DNA from 3 places in the Micromonospora sp. NPDC092111 genome. Region 3 is predicted to be linked to each of the others. Evidence: riboswitches for the same ligand, from Rfam matches in the RefSeq annotation. Region 3 holds a riboswitch; each other region holds the start of a gene.
The links. A riboswitch is a leader RNA that binds a small molecule or an ion and turns the genes downstream of it on or off. The one in region 3 is predicted to bind S-adenosylmethionine.
Positions count from the first base shown of each region.

Region 1: it holds a riboswitch for S-adenosylmethionine, as region 3 does, so the genes downstream of both, thrC (threonine synthase) here and ACIQG9_RS15580 (ABC transporter substrate-binding protein) in region 3, are expected to answer to the same signal.
Region 2: it holds a riboswitch for S-adenosylmethionine, as region 3 does, so the genes downstream of both, ACIQG9_RS07595 (aminotransferase class V-fold PLP-dependent enzyme) here and ACIQG9_RS15580 (ABC transporter substrate-binding protein) in region 3, are expected to answer to the same signal.

Region 1 is NZ_JBIVRQ010000002.1:346,564-354,302, forward strand. Features, by position in the region: gene ACIQG9_RS07645 (hypothetical protein) at 1-145, opposite strand, end outside; gene ACIQG9_RS07650 (cold-shock protein) at 253-456, opposite strand; gene ACIQG9_RS07655 (GNAT family N-acetyltransferase) at 693-1,211, shown strand; gene paaN (phenylacetic acid degradation protein PaaN) at 1,430-3,103, opposite strand; gene ACIQG9_RS07665 (GNAT family N-acetyltransferase) at 3,156-4,175, opposite strand; gene thrC (threonine synthase) at 4,855-6,141, opposite strand; SAM riboswitch class I at 6,152-6,287, opposite strand; gene ACIQG9_RS07675 (hypothetical protein) at 6,650-7,357, shown strand; gene ACIQG9_RS07680 (DoxX family protein) at 7,421-7,739, opposite strand, start outside.
Region 2 is NZ_JBIVRQ010000002.1:327,199-334,937, forward strand. Features, by position in the region: partial or broken gene ACIQG9_RS07565 (ATP-dependent DNA helicase) at 1-663, shown strand, start outside; partial or broken gene ACIQG9_RS07570 (ATP-dependent DNA helicase) at 784-1,470, shown strand; gene ACIQG9_RS07575 (AI-2E family transporter) at 1,518-2,816, opposite strand; gene ACIQG9_RS07580 (GroES family chaperonin) at 2,977-3,324, shown strand; gene ACIQG9_RS07585 (hypothetical protein) at 3,411-3,578, shown strand; gene ACIQG9_RS07590 (PrsW family intramembrane metalloprotease) at 3,638-5,086, opposite strand; SAM riboswitch class IV at 5,153-5,274, shown strand; gene ACIQG9_RS07595 (aminotransferase class V-fold PLP-dependent enzyme) at 5,327-6,601, shown strand; gene ACIQG9_RS07600 (aromatic acid exporter family protein) at 6,614-7,739, opposite strand, start outside.
Region 3 is NZ_JBIVRQ010000006.1:301,445-309,183, reverse strand. Features, by position in the region: gene ACIQG9_RS15610 (tetratricopeptide repeat protein) at 1-871, opposite strand, end outside; gene ACIQG9_RS15605 (hypothetical protein) at 1,225-1,782, shown strand; gene ACIQG9_RS15600 (SGNH/GDSL hydrolase family protein) at 1,810-2,442, opposite strand; gene ACIQG9_RS15595 (RNA 2'-phosphotransferase) at 2,559-3,095, opposite strand; gene ACIQG9_RS15590 (SDR family oxidoreductase) at 3,182-4,030, opposite strand; gene ACIQG9_RS15585 (winged helix-turn-helix transcriptional regulator) at 4,134-4,502, shown strand; SAM riboswitch class IV at 4,622-4,733, shown strand; gene ACIQG9_RS15580 (ABC transporter substrate-binding protein) at 5,001-5,870, shown strand; gene ACIQG9_RS15575 (amino acid ABC transporter permease) at 5,911-6,708, shown strand; gene ACIQG9_RS15570 (amino acid ABC transporter ATP-binding protein) at 6,705-7,451, shown strand; gene ACIQG9_RS15565 (DUF1801 domain-containing protein) at 7,529-7,739, opposite strand, start outside.

The DNA of each region.
Region 1 (7,739 bases), on a different contig from region 3:
CCGTCGGAGCCGGGGGCACCGGTGGGCCGGTCGGCGGGGCGGGCGCGGTCGGGTCGGGCGGCGGGGTGGACGCCGCCGGGTCCGGCGGTCCGCTCGGTGGCCCGGAAGCGGGGTCGGGCGGTCCCGAAGGTGACTGGTCGGACATGAACCCTCCTCAGCGAGGACGCCTGGACGGTTCATGATCTTCCCTGCTGTCCACCGGTGCCACCATCCCCGCGGGAAAGTGGCCCGACGGGCGGGACCGGGCGGGAATCAGGCGATGACGCGGACCCGCTCGGCCTGCGGGCCCTTCTGCCCCTGGGCGATCTCGAACTCCACCCGCTGACCGTCGTCCAGCGCCTTGTAACCGTCCATCTCGATGGCGGAGAAGTGGACGAAGACGTCCTGCCCGCCGTCGACGGCGATGAAGCCGTAGCCCTTTTCGGAGTTGAACCACTTCACGGTGCCCTGTGCCACGGTGCACTTCCTCACTCTGCGCGGCGTTCCACAAGCGGCGTTCGACAACCCGGGAGGCCGGCGGGCCGGCACCGGACGGCCACCGTTTCGGCGATCGGCGACGGCCGCTGAATCGGTGACCGAAATCGCACGCTACACGAGGAGTGACGACGGCGCACGACCACAAATCGGGCGAAACCAGACGGGTATCGACCCGGTTACCCATCGTCGGCCATCGCTGCGGTATGCATGCCCACATGACGACTGCCTCGGCCCCGCCGGCACCCGTCCACCGGGTCCACCCCCAGGACGCGGCCCGGATGCGGGCGCTGCGGCTGGAGATGCTGGCGGACGCGCCGCTGGCCTTCCTGGAGACGGTCGCCCAGGCCGCCGCCCGCCCGCACGCCGAGTACGTCGCCCGGGTCGCCGAGGTCTCCCGGGGCTGCCGGACCGCCCAGTTCGTCGCCGATCCCGGCGGGCGACTGGTCGGGCACGCCGGCGGCACCGCCGCCCCGGACGAGCCCGGCCTGACCGTGATCTACGCGGTCTACGTGACCCCGTCCTGGCGCGGCACCGGCCTGCTCGGCGCGCTGATCGACGAGGTCGCGGCATGGTCCCGCGGCTGCGGACGGCCGGAGCTGCTGCTGGAGGTGGTGGTGGGCAACGACCGGGCCTACCGGGCCTACCAGCGGCTGGGCTTCGTCGACACCGGGGTCCGGGTCCCCCACCCGAGGATCCCCGCCCTGCGCGAACTCCAGATGCGCCGTCCGGCCTGACCGGAGACCCACCCGACGGCTCGGCGGCCGACGAGACCGCCAGCCGGCCGGTGGCCAGCGAGGCCCACGCGGCGGCACACCGGGAGACACCCGCCCCACCACCGGGCAGCAGCGTCAGCGCGGGCGCGCACGGTTTCCGCGGGAGCCCACCCGCGGCGGCATCAAGCCTGACCGCCCCGAGCGGGTGGGCTCCCCGGAAACCCTCACCTGGACCGGGATCAGACGTGCCGGCGGCTCTGCACGATCCGGAACCGGTTCGCCACGTACGCGCCGTCGGTCAGCGCGGCGTTGGCCGCCGGGTTGGCTCCGCTGCCGTGGAAGTCCGAGTACGCGGCGGACTGGTTCACGAACACCCCGCCGGTGAGGTTGCAGGACAGGTGCACCCCGACGTCGATCGCGGCGGCCTCGGTGGCGTCCAGCACCGCCTCGGCGGTGGAGTAGACGGCGGCGGTCAGCGCGCCCTTGTCGCCCACGGTGGCCCGCAGGATGTCGAGGCTGTGCGCGGTCGAGTCGGTGGCGATGACGAACGAGATCGGGCCGAACCACTCCCTGCCGTAGACCTCGGTGTCACCGGCGGCCAGCTTGACGACGGTCGGCGTACGCACCACCGCGCCGGGTAGCGCCGGGTGCTCGACGGTCCGCGACTCCAGGACCGTCTCGCCGACCTTGGTCACCTCGTCGAGGCGCTCCAGCACACCGTCGTTGACGATCGCGCCGGTCAGCTCGACCCCACGGGCCGGGTCGGCGGTGAGTTTGCCGATCGCCCCGGCGATGCCGGCCGCCACCTCGTCGAAGCTCTTGGGCCCCTGGTCGGTGTCGATGCCGGCGGCGGGGATGAGGATGTTCTGCGAGGTGGTGCACATCTGGCCGCTGTACAGGGTGAGCGTGAAGCCGAGGTTGCGGCACATCCCGGCGAAGTCGTCGGTGGAGTCGATCACCACCGTGTTCAGGCCGGCCTTCTCGGTGTAGACCGCCGCCTGCCGGGCGTTGGCCTCCAACCAGTCGCCGTACTCGGTGGAGCCGGTGAAGTCGACGATCCGCACCGCCGGGTGCAGGGCCAGGGTCGACGCCAGCTTCTCGCCCGGGGCCTCGGGGGCGAGCAGCACCAGGTTGGGGTCGAAGCCGGCCTCGGCCAGCACCTCGCGGGCGTACTTCACGGTGATCGCCAACGGCAGCACGGCGCGCGGGTGCGGCTTGACCACGACCGGGTTGCCGGTGACCAGCGAGGCGAACAGCCCCGGGTACGAGTTCCAGGTCGGGAACGTGTTGCAGCCGATCACCAGCGCCACGCCGCGCGGCACCACGTGGAACGTCTTGGTCATCCGCAGCGGGTCGCCCTTACCGGCGGGCTTCTCCCAGCCGGCCGTCCCCGGGTGCCGGGTCATCTCCGCGTACGCGTAGGCGACCGCCTCCAGCGCCCGGTCCAGCGCGTGTGCGCCGCCGGCCTGGAAGGCCATCACGAACGCCTGGCCGCTGGTGAACTGCACCGCGTTGGCCAGCTCGAAGACGTTGCGGTGCAGCCGGTCGAGGATCTCCAGGCAGACCCCGGCCCGGGCCTGCGGGCCGGCGTCGCGCCAGCCGGGCAGGGCGGCGGAGGCGGCGGCGACCAGCTCGTCGGCGCCCGGGTGCGGGTACCGGACGTCCAGGGTCAGCCCGAACGGGCTGGTCTCGGTGGCGACCCGGTCGGCCGTGCCGGGCTGGTCGAGGGGAAAGTCACCACCGAGGTACGCCTCGAAGGCGGCCTTACCGTCCGCGGCGGCGGTCTCGCCGTACACCCGGGGGCTGGGCGACTCGGGGTAGGCGGACCAGTATCCCCGTTCCGTGATCGCGGTCAGCGCGCGGTGGAGGGTGTCGGCGTGCCTGTCGTACCGGGGCTGCGGGGTCTCCGTCATGCCCGCCATCATGCAACAGGATGCCACCAGATCAGTAGGGGCGTGTCACAACTCAGATCGCCAGTTGCCAGTCCGTCCAGGCGTCGACCGGGCGGAACCCGAGCGCCTCGTTGATGGCGACCATCTGGGTGTTCTCCGCCGCGTTCCAGGTGTCGATCACCCGCAGCCCGGGCTCGTGCGCCTGGGCGTACCGCAGATTCTCGATCTTGACGTGCAGGCCGAGCCGGTGGCCACGGTGCTCCGGGTCGACGATGGTGATCTGCTGCCAGGCGTGCCAGGTGGAGCTGGGCGAGGCGTCGATCACAGTCCAGGCGACCAGCCGGCCGGACGCCTCGTGCCGCAGCGCGCTGTGGTAGCGGCGTCGACCCCGGACGTCCAGCGCCCGCTCGTCCGCCCGGATCCGGTCGGCGTCGACGTTCTCCTGCTCCCACTCGACCTCGCCGAGAGGCGCGTCGGTCATCAACCGGCCGTCGAGGTAGGCGATGTCGGCGACGTACTCCTCGGGGGTGGCCTGCCGCCAGCGGACCAGGCGGTAACCGGTGGCCCGGTCCCGCGCGCCGGCCAGCCGGGCGTCGAGCCCGACCTGGTCGAGCCGGGTGAGGTCGAGCCGCCGGCGCACCTCGGCCAGGGCCGGCCGGGCACCCATGGCGGCGGCGAAGGCCCCGCCGGCCGCACCGCGCGGCGGGCCACCGGGCAGCGCGGAGACCGCCATCGCCAGCACCCGCTTGCGACCGGCCTCGCGCAGCAGCCGTACGCCGTGCGCGTGCAACGCCCGACCGACGCCGCGCCGCCGGTACGCCGGGTGGACGACCAACTCGGCGGTGGAGTTGTCGGTGTTGTCGAGCTGGGGCAGGTCAAGGGCGAGCCAACCGACGGGCAGCCCGTCGAGCCGGGCCAGCGCCCACCGGGGGACGATGCCCGGCATCGGGTGCCGGATCAGCGCCTCGAACCGCCGCCGGCAGTACGGTGGGAAGTCCGGCAGGTCCGCCTCGTTGGCCGCCGCGCCGACCCGGTACGCCTCGTCGATCGCGGCCTGGTCGGCGGCGTCGACCGGCGTGATGGTGATGCCCATGGCGGTGACACTGGGCCATCACACAGCGAAGGGGCCAGCGAATTTCGCCGGCCCCTTCGAACGTTGGTCGGGAGGGACGTCCGCACAACGCCTCCGGCGTTGGGTCGCAAGAACTTGAAAAGTCTCCGGCGGATGCCCTCCCGCACGGAGCATCTTGCGCCGTCCGGTTCCTGCCGTCAAGTCCTTGTCGACAGGTTTTCCACACTCACAGCGAAAAGCCAGTTACCCGGGGGATCGGCCCGATCCCCCGTTCGGGCGATCCGCCCTCCCACCCTTGTCCAGCACCGGACACCACCCGTCGGAGTCCGGCGCCCGTCGCGCGTCGCGGTCGGGCGTCACGGTCGGGCGTCACGGTCGGGCGTCACGGTCGGGCGTCACGGTCGGGCGTCACGGTCGGGCGTCACGGTCGGGCGTCACGGTCGGGCGTCGGGCGTCGGGCGTCGGGCGATGATCGTCGGGCGATGATCGTCACCGGATCGCCGATATGGCGGCATCCCAGCCAGGTGGATACCGCCACATCGGCGTAATGGAGTCGATCAAGAACCGCACGCCGAGCGCGGCGAGGGCGGGGAGGGCGGGGAGGGCCGAGCGCGGCGAGGGGGAGGGCGGAGAGGCGGAGGGCGGAGAGGGGAGAGGGCGGGGAGGGGAGAGGGCGGGGAGGCGGGAGGGCCGGGGAGGGTCAGGAGAGGAGGCCGGCGTCGCGGGCGGCGCGCAGGGACGGCCTGATCCGGTGGGTGGGGCCGACCTGGCCGGCGACCGCGTCGATGGTCTTCAGGCCCTCGCCGGTGTTGAAGACGACGGTCTCGGCGGCCGGGTCGAGCCGGCCGGACTCGACGAGCTTGCGCAGCACCGCCACGGTCACCCCGCCGGCGGTCTCGGCGAAGACGCCGGTGGTCCGGGCCAGCAGCCGGATACCCGCCCGGATCTCGTCGTCGTCGACGTACTCCATCCAGCCGCCGGTACGGCGTACCGCTTCCAGCGCGTACAGGCCGGCGGCCGGGTCGCCGATGTTGAGCGACTTGGCGATGCCGGTGGGCTTGACCGGGGTGATGGTGTCGGTGTCGGCGTGCAGGGCGGCGGCGATCGGGTTGCAGCCGGCCGACTGGGCGCCGAAGACCTTCCAGCCACCGGCCGGCGCCTCGACCAGGCCGACCTCGACCAGCTCGGTGAACGCCTTGTCGATCTTGGTGAGCAGTTCACCGGAGGCCATCGGGATGACCACCTGGGCCGGGATCCGCCAGCCGAGCTGCTCGGCCACCTCGTACCCGAGGGTCTTGGAGCCCTCGGCGTAGTACGGCCGGACGTTGACGTTGACGAAGGCGGTGTCCTCGAACTCGTCGGTCTCCACCAGCTCACCGCAGAGCCGGTTCACGTCGTCGTACGAGCCGTCGATGGCGACCAGCTCGCCGCCGTAGACGGCGGTGGTGACCACCTTGCCCTGCTCCAGGTCACCGGGGATGAAGACCACCGAGGGCACCCCGACCCGGGCCGCGTGGGCGGCCACCGAGTTGGCCAGGTTGCCGGTGGAGGCGCAGGCGAACCGGGTGAAGCCGAGCGCCCGGGCGGCGGTCAGCGCCACCGAGACCACCCGGTCCTTGAACGAGTGGGTCGGGTTGGCGCTGTCGTCCTTGACCCAGAGCGGCGCGGTGATGCCCAACTCGGCGGCGAGGTGCGGGGCGGCGACCAGCGGGGTCAGCCCCGGGTCCAGGGTGACCCGGGTGGCCGGGTCCTGGCCGGCGGGAAGCAGGGCGGCGTAGCGCCAGATGTTGGCCGGGCCGGCCTCGATCTGCTCCCGGGTGACGGCGGCCAGCGCGGCGCTGTCGTAGTCGACCTCAAGGGGCCCGAAACACTCGTAGCAGGCGTGCTGCGCGACGAGCGGGTAGCGCGCCGAACAGGCCCGGCAGACCAGGGCGCGGGCGGGGCTGGCGGCGGTGTCGATACCGGGGGCGGCGAGCGTCGACGACATGTCGGGGGTCCTCTCATCTTTCCCCGCATCGCACCCTGCGGCGGGGACGGAATTGGCACCTGCCCCGCCGGACGCTCAGCGATGAGCGTGCGGGGTGGTTGCCGGGGCGTCGTCGGGCCGTATCCCTCAGCCCCTCTGGATGAGGTATGCAGTTGTGCCGTCGAGTCTATGCGGCTTCGCCGCCGTCGCCCAGCCGGCTTCCCACGCTGTGAGCCACCCGACGGACCGGCACCGGGATCCCCGCGCCGTCCCCGAGCACCGCACCGGACGCCCCACCGCCAGCGACCGCTCGCCGATGTTTCGGGGAAGTTTCCAGCTCAGCACCCTCCGCGTGGCGGCGTGGCGCGGGAGCTGGGCCGGCCCGCACCCCGGGTCATGCCGACCACCCCGGTCGGCCCCTGACCGCGCTCCGACAGGCCGATGCGGCCCGACCGTCGGGCCGATGACCGGGACGACAGTCGATCAGTACGGTGCGGGCACCTGCCGTCGAGAGAGGAACCCCCCGCCCATGCGCCGGATCCCGTCGAGCCTCACGACCCTCACCCTGGTCTGTCTGCTGACCGCCTGCGGGGGTGACGGCGGGGCGACGGTCGACGCGGCCACCACGGTGACGCCGCCCAGCGGGCCGCCCACCGCTTCGGTGCTGAGCGCGGTCGCACCCGAGTCGACCCCCAGCAGCGTGGCACCGCCGGTGCCGAAGGTCGCCCCCAGCAACGCCGCCGCGACCAGCCCCGGCGTCGTCGTCAAGGTGCCGCTGACCTGCGCCCACCTCGCGGGCGCGAAGGTGGGCAACAGCAAGGTGAAGTACCAGGGGTACCCGGACTACCTGCCGCTGACCGCGGGACAGTGGTCCGGAGAGGACGGTGCGACCGTCACCCTCCAGAAGGAGTGCGGCATCGGCGACCTCGACGGGGACGGCGCGGAGGACGCGGTGGGCGCGGTGGCGTTGAACGCCGGGGGCAGCGGCACCTTTTACACCCTCGCGGCGTGGCGCAACAGTGGCGGCACGCCGGTGTTCCGGGCGCTGAGCGACCTCGGCGACCGGACCCCGGTCGTGTCGATCCGGGTGGCCGGCCGCAAGGCCACTGTGGTGTGGCTGACCCGCAGTCCCGGCCGGGGGATGGCCGAGCTGGACATCAAGCGCACGTCGGTCTACAAGCTCTCCGGCAACACGCTCACCGAGCTGAGCCACACCGACGCCCCGTACAACCCCTGACCGGGCGCGTCGCCGGAGCCGCCTCGTCGAGGCTCCGGCGACGCGCTCACCGCAGGGTGGCTGTCAGACGGGTACCGAGGTGGGCTCGGCGACGGGTACCGCCGGGGTGTCGGCGCGGCGGCGGGCGATCAGCGTGTCGAGCGCCCAGGCACCCGGGCCGAGCACCGCCACCAGCAGGAACGACCAGCAGAACAGCGCCGCCGGCTCTCCCCCGTTGCGCAGCGGCAGCAGGTCGTCCGGCTGGTGCACCACGAAGTAGGCGTACGCCATCGAGCCGGACGCGAGGAGCGCGGCCGGCCGGGTGAGCAGTCCGACCAGCACCAGCGCGCCGCAGACGAGTTGGATCAGAGCGGCCCACCAGCCCGGCCACTGGCCGAGCGGG
Region 2 (7,739 bases), on a different contig from region 3:
GCCCGGGAGGCCGACGTCGTGGTCACCAACCACAGCCTGCTCGCGGTGGACATGCTGGCCGGCCGGCACATCGTCCCGCCGCACAAGCTGCTGATCGTCGACGAGGCGCACGAGCTGGCCGACCGGGTCTCCTCGGCCGCCCAGGCCGAGCTGGTCCCCGAACTGATCGACCGGTCCGCCCGGCGGGCCCGGCCGCTGCTGCGTCCGGACGTCGCCGACCGGCTCACCGAGGCCGGCGAAGCGCTCGCCGTCGGGCTGGCCGAGGCACCCGCCGGCCGGCTCACCGCCGGGCTGCCCGGCCCGCTGCGCGAGGCGTGCACCCTGCTCGACGCGGCCACCCGGGCCGCCCTGGACGCGGTCGGCGACGTCAAGGCCGACGACCCGGACCCGGTGCGCAAGCAGCAGGCCAAGGCGGTGCTGGACGAACTCTCCACCACCGCCCAGCGGCTACTGGAGGAGGCCGACCACGACGTGGCCTGGGTGGAGAAGCCCGACAACGGCAGCCGCCGGGCGCTGGTGGTCGCGCCGCTGTCGGTCGCCGGCACCCTCGCCACCCACCTGTACGACGAGCGCACCGTGGTCGCCACCTCGGCGACGCTGGCGCTGGGCGGCCGGTTCGACACGGTGGCCCGGGCGCTCGGCCTGGACGCGCCCCCGCCCGCCCCGCCGTCGCCGGCCGCCGCCGCGCTGGCCAGCGCCAGCGCGGGCCGGTCGACCTCGGCCGTCCCGGCCACCGGTGGGGTGGCGACGGCACCGGGCAGCCGGGCCGCCACCGGTGTCGTCCCGGCCACCTCGGGGCCCGGCTGGTCCTCCCTCGACGTCGGCTCGCCGTTCGACTACGCCCGGCAGGGCATCCTGTACGTCGCCGCGCACCTGCCCCGGCCCAGCGTCTCCGGGCTGCCCGACGCGGCCGGCGAGGAGCTGCTGGCACTGGTCGGCGCGCTCGGTGGCCGTACCCTCGGGCTCTTCTCCTCCCGGCGGGCCGCGCAGCAGGCCGCGGAGCTGGTCCGGGCCCGCACCGACCTGCCGGTGCTGCTCCAGGGCGAGGAGGCGCTGCCGCTGCTGGTCCGCCGGTTCCGGGAGGAGCGGTCGAGCTGCCTGTTCGGGGTGATGTCGCTCTGGCAGGGGGTGGACGTGCCGGGTGACTCCTGCCAGCTCGTGGTGATCGACCGGCTGCCCTTCCCGCGCCCCGACGAGCCGCTCGCGGCGGCCCGGGCGGCGGCGGTGGACGCCGGCGGCGGCTCCGGCTTCTCGGCGGTGAGCGTGCCGATCGCCGCGGTACGGCTGGCCCAGGGGGTCGGCCGGCTGATCCGGGCCACCGGCGACCGGGGGGTGGTGGCGGTCCTCGACTCGCGGCTGGAGACGGCCCGGGGCTACGGCCCGTTCCTGCGCCGTTCACTGCCCCCGTTCTGGTACACCACCCGGCCCGAGGTGGCCCGGGGTGCCCTGGAACGCCTCGCCAAGGCGTGACCCGCGCAAGCCGCGCGCCCCGAGGGGTCGCGCGGCTTGCGGGTCGGTCAGGGTGCCTGGGCGGCGACCACCACGGCGTCCGGCGGGGTGTCCGGCACGGTACGGGCGGCGAGCCGGCGGACGGCGGTGTTGAGCACCGCGATCAGCGGCACCGCGACCAGCGCGCCGGTGATGCCCGCCAGGACCACACCGGCGGCGATCCCGATGATCACCGCGAGCGGGTGGATGGCCACCGCCCGGCCCATGATCAGCGGCTGCAGCAGGTGGCCCTCCACCTGCTGCACGCCGATCACCACGCCCAGGATGATCAGGGCGGTCACCGGGCCGCTGTCGACCAGCGCCACCAGCACCGCCACCCCACCGGAGAGGGTGGCGCCGACGATCGGGATGAACGCGCCCAGGAAGACCAGCGCGGCCAGCGGGAACGCGAACGGGATGTCGAAGACGACCAGGAAGATGCCGATGCCCACCGCGTCGATGAACGCCACCAGCACGGTGGCCCGCACGTAGGCGCCCAGCGTCGCCCAGGACGCGCGGCCGGCGTCGTCGACCTTCCACCGGGCGGCCACCGGCAGCAGGCGGACCAGGAACCGCCAGATCTTGCTGCCGTCGCGCAGGAAGAAGAAGGTGGCGAAGAGCACCAGGACGGCGCCGGTGAGCACCTCGGCCAGCGTGGCGGCGGTGGAGAGGGCGCCGCTGGTGAACTTCTCGGTGTTGCCGTTGATCCAGCCCTGCGCCTCTTCGATGTAGCGGTTGAGCTGGCCGTCGGACAGGTGCAGCGGGCCGGTCTTGAGCCAGTCCTGGATCTGCCGGACCCCCTGCGACGACTTCTCGCTCAGCTCCGGCACGCCCTGGATGAACTCGTTGACCACCAGGGTCAGCGTGCCGACCACCGCGGCCAGGCCGCCGACCAGCACCACGCCGGTCGCCAGCGACCTGGGGAACCGGGCCTTGAGCAGCCAGCCCACCGCCGGGGCGAGCAGGGCGGAGAGCAGCAGCGCGACCGCCAGCGGGATGATCACGATGCTGATCGTCCCGACGATCTTCAGTAGCGCCCAGGTGATCACGCCGATCACGATCAGCCGCCACGACCAGGCGGCGGCGATCCGCAGCGCGTGCGGCACGTCGGCGTCGTCCCGGCTGGAGGTGGAGTTGTGCAGCGCCGCAGGCGGCTCCACGCCGACCACCGTCGCCGACGGGGCAGCCACCGGCCCCGGTGACCCGGGCGAGGCCACCCCGGCCCGCTCCGGAGGGTCGACCGGATCGGCACGGCCCGCGCGCACCGACGCTCGTCCGGACTCGTACGCGCGGCGGAGCCGGCCGCGTACCCGCTCGAAACGGCTCAAGCGCACCTCCTCAGGATGAAACCGGGCCGCCCATGACGACGGTCCGGACAGGGTACGTCCGACAGTCGTCACCGTATGCCAGTTCCGCCACACATTGCCCCGGGCCGGGTCCGCCGAACCACCGGGCGGACGCCACCGGGCCACGCGGTAGCGTCTTCGCGTGACCGCCGACCAGAACCTCGACTCCGGCCTGCCGATCCGCCTGCTGCACGACCGGGTGCTGGTCCGGGTCGACGGCAGCGAGGGTGAGCGCCGCTCCACCGCGGGCATCGTCATCCCGGCCACCGCCGCCGTCGGCAAGCGGCTGGCCTGGGCCACCGCAATGGGGGTGGGTCCGCACGTCCGCGCCATCGTCGCCGGTGACCGGGTGCTGTTCGACCCCGACGACCGCTCCGAGGTCGAGCTGCACGGCCGCGGGTACGTCCTGCTCCGCGAGCGCGACGTGCACGCCGTCGCCGCCGAGCGGGTGGAGACCGACTCCACCGGCAACACCGGCCTCTACCTGTAGCCGTCCCGTCCCGATCGCGGGGCGTCGCCGTTTGTGTCGCTTCCCGGCGGGAAGCCAGGCACGTCTAGGCGCCCTGGGGAGGGACGATGCCGGTATTCCTGAAGAAGCTGCTGCTCTGGGGCAGCGTCGCCTTCCTGATCTACTTCATGGCGTTCCGCCCGGACGGGGCGGCGCAGCTCTTCAAGGGGATCGGGGCGGCCCTGATGGCGCTGGCCCAGGGCCTCGGCGACTTCCTCACCGGCCTGATGAGCTGAGCCCGCCACCCGGCGGACCGGACGACGGGCTCGACGACCTAACCGGTGCGGCGGACCGTTCAGTGGCCGCCGGGCGGCCACGGGGCGGCCGGCCGGGGGCCGTGCCAGCCGGGCGGGCCGTAGCCCGCCGGGTACGCCGGGGACGGCGGCGGGGCCAGTACCACCGGGATCGGCACCACCGGGGAGTCCGGCGCCTCGACCGTGCGCTGCGCGCCGTCCGGGAAGCGCAGGTGGTAGCGCTGCCCGTCCCAGACCCCCACCGGCGTCTGCGGATCCCGGCCGACGAAGAACGACCGGTACGCCGCGATCGTCTCCAGCAACTGCCGTTCCTCCCGCAGCGTCCGGTCCCGCTCCGCCGGCTTGCGGTCCAGCCCCCGGCGCATCCCGTCGCGCAGCAGCGCCAGTCTGGTCGCCGCGAACTGGTAGCCGCGCATCGCCCGGAGGCCGGCGTCGCCACCGACCCGGCGGGCCCAGGTACGGGCGGCGTGCCGGCGGCCCAGGCTGCCCAGCGCGGCCACCTCGGGCGGGGTGAGCCAGCCCGCCCGGACGTAGTCCGGCAGGGTCCGCTCGGTCAGCCGGCCCTCCCAGGCGCGCAGCCAGACCGCGAAGCCGACCATGCCGAAGAAGATCGGCACCATCACCGCCACCATGCCGTAGAAGAAGATCACCGCCTGTCCGGTGGCCTGGACCAGCGTCGGGATCAGGTTCCAGGTGCCGTGCAGCATCATCGCCAGCAGCAGGCCGGCGACCGGGGCGAGCACCCGCACCCGCCGGTCGGCCGTCCGGGCGGCGATGCCCAGCCCCACCCCGGTCATCGAGGTGAACAGCGGGTGGGCGAAGCCGAAGAAGAGGATCCGCGAGATGAAGATGACGATCACGTTGCGTACGCCGGTGGCCGGCCCCCACTGGTCGACGCCCGAGGCGTAGCCGAGGCCGCCCAGGTAGAGGATGTTCTCCACCATGGCGAACCCGACCGCGGAGAGCCCGCAGTAGACCAGGCCGTCGGTGATCCCCGACCACTCCCGACGCCGGAAGACCAGCAGCAGGATCGGGCCCAGGGCCTTGGTCAGCTCCTCGATGAACGGGGCGACCAGCACCCCGGTCAGCGACGACGACACGCCCCAGTCCTTGAACAGCGCGGCGGCGGCGTTGTTGACGTTCAGCGAGGCGGCGGTGGAGACGAAAGCACCCCAGACGAAGCAGAAGATCAGGTACTTGAGCGGCTCGGGCTCGTAGCGGTCGAGCCAGAGGAAGCAGGCCACCAGGACCGGCACCGGCAGGATCGCCGCGGCCACCCCGACCAGCAGCGCGTCCAGGCCCAGGTTGGCGCCGAGCGTGTAGAGCATGTAGACCGCGCAGGCCGCGATGAGCAGCACCACCCCGGCCAGCGCCAGGAACCGCCGCCAGCCGAGGCGGCGCAGCGGCATCCGGGGCGCGGCCCCGCTCGGCGGCGGGACGGCGGCGGGCGCGGTCGGCGGCGGGGGCCCGCCGGGCGGGGTGTCGGCCATGCGAATCAGCGTAGTCATCGCCGGCCCGCTTGGCCGGGCGCTCCGGCGGTGGCTATGCTGCGGCCAGGTCACGAGCGCCAGCGTCAAGCCCCGGCCTGCTGGCCGGCAACCCTCGTCGAGGTTCGCGGTGGGGTGCCCCGGGTGATGACCGGGCCCAGCCCGATCCGCGAGCTGGGCAAGCGCGGACCCCGTCCCGGTGTGCCCACCCCCGGGGTCCCCAGGACCCCTGGAGGCGTCGTCATGGCCGTCACCCTCGTCCCACCCGCCCCGTACCCGCCGGCTCCGGCGGCGACCGCCGGGGCGGACCCGCTCGCCGTGCTCGGCGTACCCGGGCAGGTCAACCTGGACCATGCCGCCAGCGCGCCGTGCGCGCGGGCCGCGGCCGACGCGGTGGCCGAGCTGCTGCCCTGGTACGCCAGCGTGCACCGGGGCGCGGGAGCGCTGTCGCGGCGCTGCACGCTGGCCTACGAGCGGGCCCGGCAGACCGTCGGCGACTTCCTCGGCGCCCGCCCCGACGACCACGTGGTCTTCACCCGCAACACCACCGACGCGCTGAACCTGCTGTCCCGGGCGCTGCCCGCCGGCACCACCGTGGTCACCTTCGCCGCCGAGCACCACGCCAACCTGCTGCCCTGGCCGCGCGGCTCGGTACGGCTGCCGGTGCCGGCGAGCCCCGCCGGGGCGGTCCGGGCGCTGGACGCCGCCCTCACCGAGCTGCGCCGGGGCACGGCGGCCACCCCGGTGCTGGTGGCGGTGACCGGGGCGAGCAACGTGACCGGGGAACGCTGGCCGGTGGCCGAGCTGGCCCGGGTGGCCCGCCGGCACGACGCCCGGACCGTCGTCGACGCCGCCCAGCTCGCCCCGCACGCGCCGGTCGACGCCGCCGCGCTGGACGTCGACTACCTGGCCGTCTCCGGCCACAAACTGTACGCCCCGTTCGGCGCGGGGGTGCTGCTCGGCCGGGCCGACTGGCTGGACGCCGCCCCGCCGTACCTGGCCGGTGGGGGTGCCACCAGCCACGTCGGGTCGGCCACCCACGAGGTGCGCTGGACCACCGGCCCCGCCCGGCACGAGGGCGGTACCCCGAACCTGCTCGGCGCGGTCGCCCTCGCCGCGGTCTGTCAGTCGCTGGCCGGGGCCGACCGGGACGCGCTGCACGCCCACGAGCAGCGGCTACTGACCCGACTCCGCGCCGGGCTGGCCGCCCTGCCGGGCGCGGTGGAGCTGCGCGCCTTCGGCCCGGACGCGCCCCGGGTCGGCATCGTCTCGTTCGTGCTCGCCGGCCGGGACTCCGCCGAGGTGGCCGCCGAGCTGGCCCGGGAGCACCGGATCGGGCTGCGCGACGGGCTGTTCTGCGCCCACCCGCTGGCCCGGCGGCTGCTCGCCGAGGCGGCGGCCCGCAGCGGACGCGCCGACCTGCCGCCGACCGCGCTGCGGGCCAGTGTGGGGCTGGGCAGCACGCCCGTGGACGTGGACCTCCTGCTGGCCGGCCTCGGCGCGCTCGCGCCGCGCTGACCGGGCCGGGCGCTAGCCGAGCGGCGGGGCGGTCGGGGGCTTCGGCGGGGCGTTGTGCTCAGCCGGGGTGCCGTCCGGTTTGTCCTGGTCGCCGAATGCCTGCCGGACCAGCCGGTTGGCCTCCTCCTGGTCGATGCCGGAGGCGACGATCAGGTCACTGGCGGTGGTACGCACCTGGGCGACCACCACGCTGCCGGAGAAGCCGACCCCCTGCGTGTACGCCCGGCCGGCCTCGCTGACCGCGCGCAGCGACCGCTCGCGGGCCTTCTGCGGCTCCTCGCCGACGGCGAACTCGTGCCGCAGCAGGCGGACCGACTCGGCCAGGTGGGCCACCGCCTCGGGCATCGGCTCGGGCACCGGCTCCTCGTCCTCGATCATGGTGACCGCGCGCCGGATCAGGGTGCCGGTGTTACGCATCGCCCGGTCGATCGGGTCGGCGGCCTCGGCGTAGTGGGTCAGTTCGCTGCGCCGGTGCCACCGGGCCGGCGAGAGCGTGCTGGTCTCCTTCGCCCCCTCGATCGCCTCGGTGAAGGTGGCCAGCTCCTCCTTGTTCTCCCGGAGCCGTTCCAGGGCCCGCTGGGCGGTGGACCGGTCCCGCTCGCGCAGCGCCTGGGCGCAGACGTCGAGCTGGCCGGAGAGCAGATCCAGCGCCGGCCGGGCGGCCCGGTTGATCACCCGGAGCGGGTTGAGGGGCAGCAGGAGCGCCGTGACCAGCAGCGCGATACCGCCACCGACGAACGCGTCGATGAACCGGGGCAGCTCCAGGTTCGCGGTGGACGGGCTGAGGGTGACGATCAGCACCGCCGTGGCGGCGGCCTGGATCACGATCGCCACACTCGCGCCGAAGAAGATGGTGAGCAGGATCGCGGCGGTCACCACCAACCCGAGCTGCCACCCCCCGGTGCCCAGGAAGTAGATCAGGACGTCGCCGAGGAACACCCCGACCGCCACCCCGATGATCAGCTCGACGGTCCGGCGCAGCCGCTGGCCCACCGACGCGGCCAGCGTGCCCACCGCCGAGATCGGCGCGAAGACCGGCTGCGGGTTGCCCAGCAGGTGGTGGGAGACGATCCAGGCCAGCGCGGCGGCCAGCCCGGCCTGCACGGCCAGCCCCATCGCCATCCGGACCCGGTGCAGT
Region 3 (7,739 bases):
AGGACTGCACGACCGGACGTACCGCCCGGTCGAAGGCGCTGGAGGCGGGGCGGGTCGTCCCGGCGCCAGTACGGCGGTTCAGCGCCTCCCGGTAGCCGTCGAAGGTTCGGATCGAGCCGCCGGTGCCACCCACCGGGATGCGGTTGGCCTCGGCCAGGTACGTCCCGGCGCCGCGCAGGGCCAGCGGGTGACCCTTCAGCCGGGTGGCGAGCGCGACGGCCTGCCCGGGGGTACCCGGCGCGTCCCCGGCGAGGTCGATCAGCACCTGGGCGGCGTCCGGCGGGGACAGCTCCCGGACCGGGTGCATGGTGGACCACTCGCCCCAGGTCTCCTGGCGGCCGTCCCGGGTGGTGACGAGCACCAGCCCGTTGCGGGTGCGGGGCTGCCGGAACCACCCGGTGCCCTCGGCGACCTGGCCGTCGGCGGGGGCCAGCAGGGTCGGCTCGTCGGCGTTGTCGAAGATGAGCAGCCACGGCCGGTCCGATTCGTTCAGCAGCGTCCACACCAGCTCCACCGGGCTGCGGGCCTTGCCCGCCCAGGCCAGGTCGAGTTGGCTCTCCGGCGCCTGGAGCTGGCCGGCGACCTCCCGCATGCCCGCGCTGACCCGCGCCGAGTCCTTCGCCGAGATCCACCAGACCAGCCGGCCGCGCTCCTCCAGCCGGCGGGCCACCTCCAGCGCGGTCAGGCTCTTGCCACAGCCGCCCAGTCCCCAGAGGATCTGGGCCGCCTCCTCGGCGGCGCGGGTGGTGCCGGCCGGGGGTTCGGCGGCCCGCAGGATCGTCTCGACCAGCTCGTCGCGGCCACGCAGGGGTAGCCGGCCGCGCCGGGGCGGGGTGATGGAGAAGCCGGCGTCCTGCGCCGAGCCGGTCATCGTCGACCGACGCCCGGGCCGGGGACCGGAGCACGACGGCGGACGCCGGCCGGGGACGCCTCGCCGGACAGCGCGACCGCACCGGGCCGACGCATCCGAGTCTGGTGAACGGGACTGGTGGGGCTCATCTGACCTCCCGGAGGGGCGGGACGACAGGGGACACGGCGACCGGGTCGAGGGGGTGTGGCGACGACCGGTCGTGGTGATCCGTGCCCCAACCCTACCCGTCCGCAGCGCTGGTATCACTCCGGGTGGAACTGCCCGGCACGAACGTGCCGGTCGGCCGAACGGGACGGGCCGGGCCCGCCGGCCGAGCAGTGGAAGGCTGGCGGGCCGTCGGTACCGTGCGGGCCATGTCGACAGTGGAGCTCGTGGCGTGGCTGCCCGCGCACTGGCACATCGACTGGGGTTCCGTGCCGGACTGGTTCGGTGGGCTCGGCACGGTGGGCGCCCTGCTCTTCGGCGTGCTCAGCCTCCGGCGGGAGATCCGGGCCCGGCGGCGCGAGGACCGGGCCGCCCGGGCCCGCCAGGCCCGGCTGGTGTCGGCCTCGGCCCGGATCGAGGGGGGCGGGGTGCTGCGCGTCCGGGTCGCCAACGACAGCGACGGGCCGGTCTTCGACCTGGCCGTCGCCCCGGAGGTGCCGACCGCGGACTCCGGTGCCGGCGCCGTGGTGCCGGTCGCCGCGGTGACCGGGCCGGTCGACCGGCTCAACGGCCACCGCGACGGCGAACTCTTCGTCACCGTCGACCGGTCGGTCGACCTGACCGCGTACGCGTCGGCGACGGTCGAGCTGCGCTTCACCGATCAGCAGGGCAACCGGTGGCGCCGCCGGGGCGGCCAGGAGCCGGAGCTGGACCTGGGCGCCGAGCCGCCCCGTCGGCGTCTCCGGCTGCCGTGGCGGCGCGGCTGACCCGTCCGGCGCCGTGCCGGCGGCGGCTCAGGCCGTCGGGGTGACCACCGCCAGCCACCGCTGGGCCAGCACCGCGTGCCCGTACGGGGTCAGGTGCACCCCGTCGGTGGTCCAGACCCGGTCGTCGACGTCCGCGGACTGGAACAGCGCGTCCACCGCGACCAGCGTCGCGTCGAACTCGGCGGCCAGCGTCCGCACCGCCTCGACCTTCGGGTCGAGGTCGGCCCGCCAGGTGCGCTGCCGGTCGTCGAGCGGGATGAGGAACGGCTCCATCAGCACCAGCCGGACGTCGGGCAACCGCGTCCGGGTGGCGGTCAGGAGCTGCCGGTAGTCGGCCGCGAAGTCCTCGACCGTGGTCGGGTCGTCCCCGTCGTAGCGCCGCCAGGTGTCGTTGATGCCGATCAGCACCGTCACCACCTGCGGGTCCAGCGCCAGGCAGTCGGTCTCCCAGCGGGCCCGCAGGTCCCGTACCCGGTCCCCGCCGATCCCCCGGTTGCGGAAGGTGGCCCGGTGGGCCGGGTGGCGGGCGGTGAACCAGGCGGCGGCCATCATCGCCCAGCCCACACCCAGGTCGCCGCCGTCGGTCCGGTCGCGTCCGGCGTCGGTGATGCTGTCACCGATGAACAACACCCGCCCGCCACGGGGCACCTCCACCGTCATCGCGCGCCTCCCCTGTGGTCACATCCGGCCGCCATCATCGCGCGATCCCGGCGGCGGCACCAGCGGCCCGACGGTGTCCTGGCCCGGGCCTGTCGGTCGGCCACCGCCGGCCGCGCTCAGGCCAGGTAGGACGGCGGCACCGCGTCGGTGAGCCAGACCCCGTTGGCGCTGCGGTAGAAGAGGTGCCCGTCCCGGGCCATCGCCGCCGCGTCCACCGTGAGCACCACCACCGCACCGCCCCGGCGGGCACCGACCCGCCGGGCCGTCGCCACGTCCGACGACAGGTGTACGTGGTGCCGCCCGCCCCGGTGCAGGCCGGTGGCCCGGATCGAGTCCAGTGCGGCGGCCCCGGTGCCGTGGTGCAGGCGGGGCGGGGGTGGTTCGGCGGTGAGCCCCAGGTCGACCGGGTAGGAGTGGCCCTGACTGGCCCGGATCCGCTCGCTGCCGTCGGCGTCCCGGGTGACGGCGAAGCGCTGCTTGTCGTTGCCGGTGACCACCGCGTCGAGGTCGGCCCGGTCGATCCGCAGGGCGGCGAGCAGGTCGTCGACGCGCACCCAGCCGCCCTGGTCGGGGGTGAGGCCGAACCGGCCGGGCTGGTGGCGCAGCGCCAGGGAGATCCGCTTGCTGACCCGCACCAGCGTCCGTTGGTCCATGTCGGACATTGTCGGTGCGGCGGCGGCCCGGTTCCACCCCTTATCCGCCCCCGCCCCGGGCGGGCCGGGGCGGGGGCGGTGTCGGCTCACCGGGTGGCGCGCAGCGCCTCGGCGAGGGTGGTGGGTCGCCGGCCGATCAGCTTCTCCAGGTCCTCGACGGGCACGTACAGCGCGCCCTGGGCGAGGCCACGGTCGGCGTCGGCCAGCACGGCGGCGTACGGCTCGGGCAGCCCGGCCGAGACGAGCAGCGCGGTGTACGCCGGCACCGACAGGTTGGTGTAGCGGACCTGCTGGCCGCTGTGCCGGGACACCTCGGCGGCCAGTTCGGTCAGGGTGAACGCCTCGCCGCCCAGCTCGTAGGCCCGGCCGGCGTGGCCGTCGGTGGTGAGCACCTCGGCGGCGGCCTCGGCGTAGTCGGCCCGGGTGGCGGCGCTGACCCGGCCGTCGCCGGCGGACCCGGCGACGCCGTGGGCCAGGTAGGTCGGTAGCTGGGCGGTGTAGTTCTCCAGGTACCAGCCGTTGCGCAGCAGCACGTACGGCAGGCCGGAGTCGCGCAGTTCCTCCTCGGTGACCCGGTGCTCGGCGGCCAGCAGCAGGTCGGAGGTGTCGGCGTGGACGATGCTGGTGTAGACGACCAGGCCGACGCCGGCCTCCCGGGCAGCGGCGATCACGTTGCGGTGCTGCGGCACCCGCTGGCCGGCCTCGCTGCCGGAGACGAACATCAACTTCTCGGCGCCGGCGAAGGCGGTCCGCAGCGAGGCGGGGTCGGTGTAGTCGGCGGCCCGGACGACGACGCCCTGCTCGGCGAGGTCGGTGAGCCGGCCCACGTCCCGCCCGAGCGCCACGATCCGGCCGGCGGGTACGCCCCGGCGCAGGAGGGACTCGACGATCAGGCGGCCCAGGTGGCCGGTGGCGCCGGTGACGACGACGGACATCTCGCACTCCTTCGGTTGGTCCTGCTGTCGCACCTGGGCAACGGGAAGGATTCCCCGATACTTCCCGTTGGAGAGTAGGCACCTTGAAGTTTGTCACGTACTGATGGAGAGTAAGCAGGTGGAACCCGACCCGTTCAACCGCAACTGCGGCAGCCGGCAGGTCATCGACCGCATCGGCGACCGGTGGAGCGTGCTGGTCGTGCTGACCCTCGCCCACGGCGGCAAGCGCTACGGCGAGTTGGCCGGGCACATCGACGGAATCAGCCAGAAGATGCTCACCCAGACCCTGCGCGGGCTGGAACGCGACGGTCTGGTCACCCGGACGGTGCACGCCAGCGTGCCGCCCCGGGTCGACTACGCCCTCACCGACCTCGGCCGCAGCCTGCTGGATCTGGTCTCCGGGCTGGAGGCGTGGGCCACCACGCACCTCGCGGAGGTGGAGGCGTCCCGGGCCCGCTACGACGCCCGCTGAGCCACGCCGAAGTCCGGGCGCACCCCGTCCCCCGGCCGTCCCGCCCGGTAAGGAGCGGACGTGAGGGCCGTCATAACGGCTGGACGATCACCCCGCGTCTGCTGCTAGCCTGCTGCACAGGTCATGAGCGCCAGCGTCAAGCCCCGGCTCGCTGGCCGGCAACCCTCCTCCACGGTGGGGTGCTCCGGGTGAAGACCAGGCACCGGTGTGGCACCGGTGCAAGCGTGGCCTGGTTCCCAGGTCAGCACCGACCCAGGAGAACCATGTCTGCTCACCGTCCCGCCCCACCCGGCGGCACCGCCCCGGCGACCCCGCGCACGACCGGCGTCCGGCTGGTCAAACGGCGGCACGTCGACCTGATGCGGGTCTGCAGCGACGCCTGTCGCCCGTCGACCACGCGGTAGACGCCCCCTTACCTCGTACCACCGCAGCGGCCTGCCTGTCGGCGTGCCGTCGGCGACGCATGCCCGTCGCCGCCCGACCAACCCGGAGACACCTGTGCGATTCCTGCCCTCCCTGTCCAAGGTCGCCGCGCTCGGCGCCGCCGCCGTCCTCGCCGCCACCGCCCTGACCGGCTGCGGCGACGACTCCGCCAGCCCGGCGGAGAACCCGTACGGCCTGCTCCAGCCCGGTGTGCTGCGCGCCGGCACGCTCACCGACGCGCCGCCGAACGTGTACCTCAAGGACGGCACGTTCACCGGCTTCGACAACGACCTGCTCGTCGCCGCCGCGGCGAAGGTGGGCCTGCGGGTCGAGTTCGTCGGCACCGACTTCTCGGCGCTGCTCTCGCAGGTCAACAACCGGAAGTTCGACATCGGCAGCTCCTCGATCACCATCACCGAGGCGCGCCGGAAGACCGTGGACTTCGGCAACGGCTACGACTTCGGCTACTTCGGCCTCGACGTGCCGGCCGGCTCCCCGATCACCGGCTTCGACCAGCTCGCCGGCAAGCGGGTGGTGGTCGTGCAGGGCACCGTGCAGGACGACTACGCCACCGGCAAGAACCTGGACCCGGTGCGGGTGCCCGACTACAACGGCGCGATCAACCAGCTCAAGGCCGGCACCGCCGACGCCTGGATCGCCCCGGCCGAGATCGGCGAGAAGTCCGCCGCGGACAGCAACGGCAAGATCACGGTGGCGGCCAAGGAACTCAGCCCGGCCCCGACCGCGTACGCCTTCGCCAAGGGCAACGACAAGCTGCGCGAGGCGCTGAACAAGGGCCTGGACGAGGTCATAGCCGACGGGACCTGGACGAGGCTCCAGGAGCAGTACTACCCGGGTCGGCCGGTCCCGGCCGAGTTCACGCCGGGCAGCGGCGGGGTCACCGTCCCGAGCGCGGCAGCGCCGTCGGCGTCGGCCGGTTCCTGACGTACGCGACCACGAGCGAGCGGGGCGGTAGGAGAACCTGATGGATCCGTTGAGCACCCTGTGGGAGACCTTCTTCGACTGGGACTCCATGCGCGAGGCGCTGCCCGAGATGCTGACCGTCGGGCTGCCCAACACGCTGATCCTGGCGGTCTCCGCCGCCCTGCTCGGCTCGGTCCTGGGCATGCTGCTGGCCATCGCCGGCATCTCCCGGACCCGGTGGCTGCGCTGGCCGGCCCGGGTCTACACCGACATCTTCCGGGGCCTGCCGGCCGCGGCGACCATCCTGCTGATCGGCGTCGGCCTGGCCCCGCTCGGCATGCAGGTGTGGGGACCAAACCCGTACCCGCTGGGCGTCCTGGCGCTGTCACTGATCGCCGCCGCCTACATCGGGGAGATCTTCCGCTCCGGCATCCAGAGCGTGGAGGCCGCCCAACTGGAGGGTGCCCGGGCACTCGGCTTCTCCTGGGGCGAGGCCATGCGCCTGGTGATCGTCCCGCAGGGCGTACGCCGGGTGCTGCCGGCCTGGGTCAACCAACTGATCGCCCTGATCAAGGACTCCAGCCTGGTCTACTTCCTCGGGCTGCTGGCCAGCCAGCGGGAGCTGTTCCGGATCGGACAGGACTACGCGGCCAACACCGGCAACCAGTCCGCACTGCTGCTGGCGGGCCTGTGCTACCTGGTGCTGACCGTACCGCTGACCCACGCGGTCAACTGGATCGACCGGCGGCTGCGCCAGGGCCGCGCGGCCACCATCGACCCCGACGACGACGGCGGGCTGGCCCTGGCCGGTGAGACCGCCCTGCCCCAGCCGCGCCCGACCCGGGAGGACCCGCGATGACGGCCACCACCACCAGCACCTCGGTCAGCCTCGGCGTCCGGGGCGTGCACCTGGCCTTCGGGGCCAACCGGGTGCTGCGCGGCGCGGACCTGGACGTCGCCCGGGGCGGCACCGCCTGCGTGATCGGCCCGTCCGGCTCCGGCAAGTCCACTTTGCTGCGTACGGTCAACCGGCTGATCGAGCCGGACGCGGGCGACGTGCTGCTCGACGGGCGCAGCGTGCTGCGCGACGACCCGGACGCCCTGCGCCAGCGGGTCGGGATGGTCTTCCAGCAGTTCAACCTCTTCCCGCACATGACCGTGCTGCGCAACATCACCCTCGCGCTGCGCAAGCTCAAGAAGCTGCCCGAGGAGGAGGCCGTCCCACTCGCCCGGGCCCAACTGGAGCTGGTCGGGCTGGCGGCCAAGGCCGACGCCCGGCCGGCGCACCTGTCCGGCGGGCAGCAGCAGCGGGTGGCGATCGCCCGCGCGCTGGCCCTGCGACCACAGGTGATGCTCTTCGACGAGGCCACCTCGGCGCTCGACCCCGAACTGGTCAAGGGGGTGCTCGGGGTGATGGCCGACCTGTCCGCCGGCGGCATGACGATGGTGGTGGTCACCCACGAGATGGGATTCGCCCGCGAGGTCGCCGACACCGTCGCGTTCATGGACCACGGGGTGGTGCTGGAGGCGGGCGAACCGGCGGCGGTCTTCGAGGCGCCGCAGCACCCACGACTGCGCCGCTTCCTGTCCCAGGTGCTCTGACCGGGCCCGTCGCCGACCCCGTCCTGGGGCGACACCCGGGGTCGGCGGCGAAGAGGGCACCCGTGTCCCGAACGCGGTCAGGAACTGGCTCGGTCGACGCCCTTGCGTACCCGCACCGAGCGGTCGACCAGTTCACGCAGGACAGCCAGGTCGACGCCGTCGAGGCTCTTCAGGTAGAGGCAGCCCTTGCCGGTCTTGTGTGGCCCGAGCCGGGCGACCGCCGACGCGTACCGCTCTTCGAACCCACCGACGAGGTAGACCACCAGGTGTTGCTTGCGCGGCGAGAAG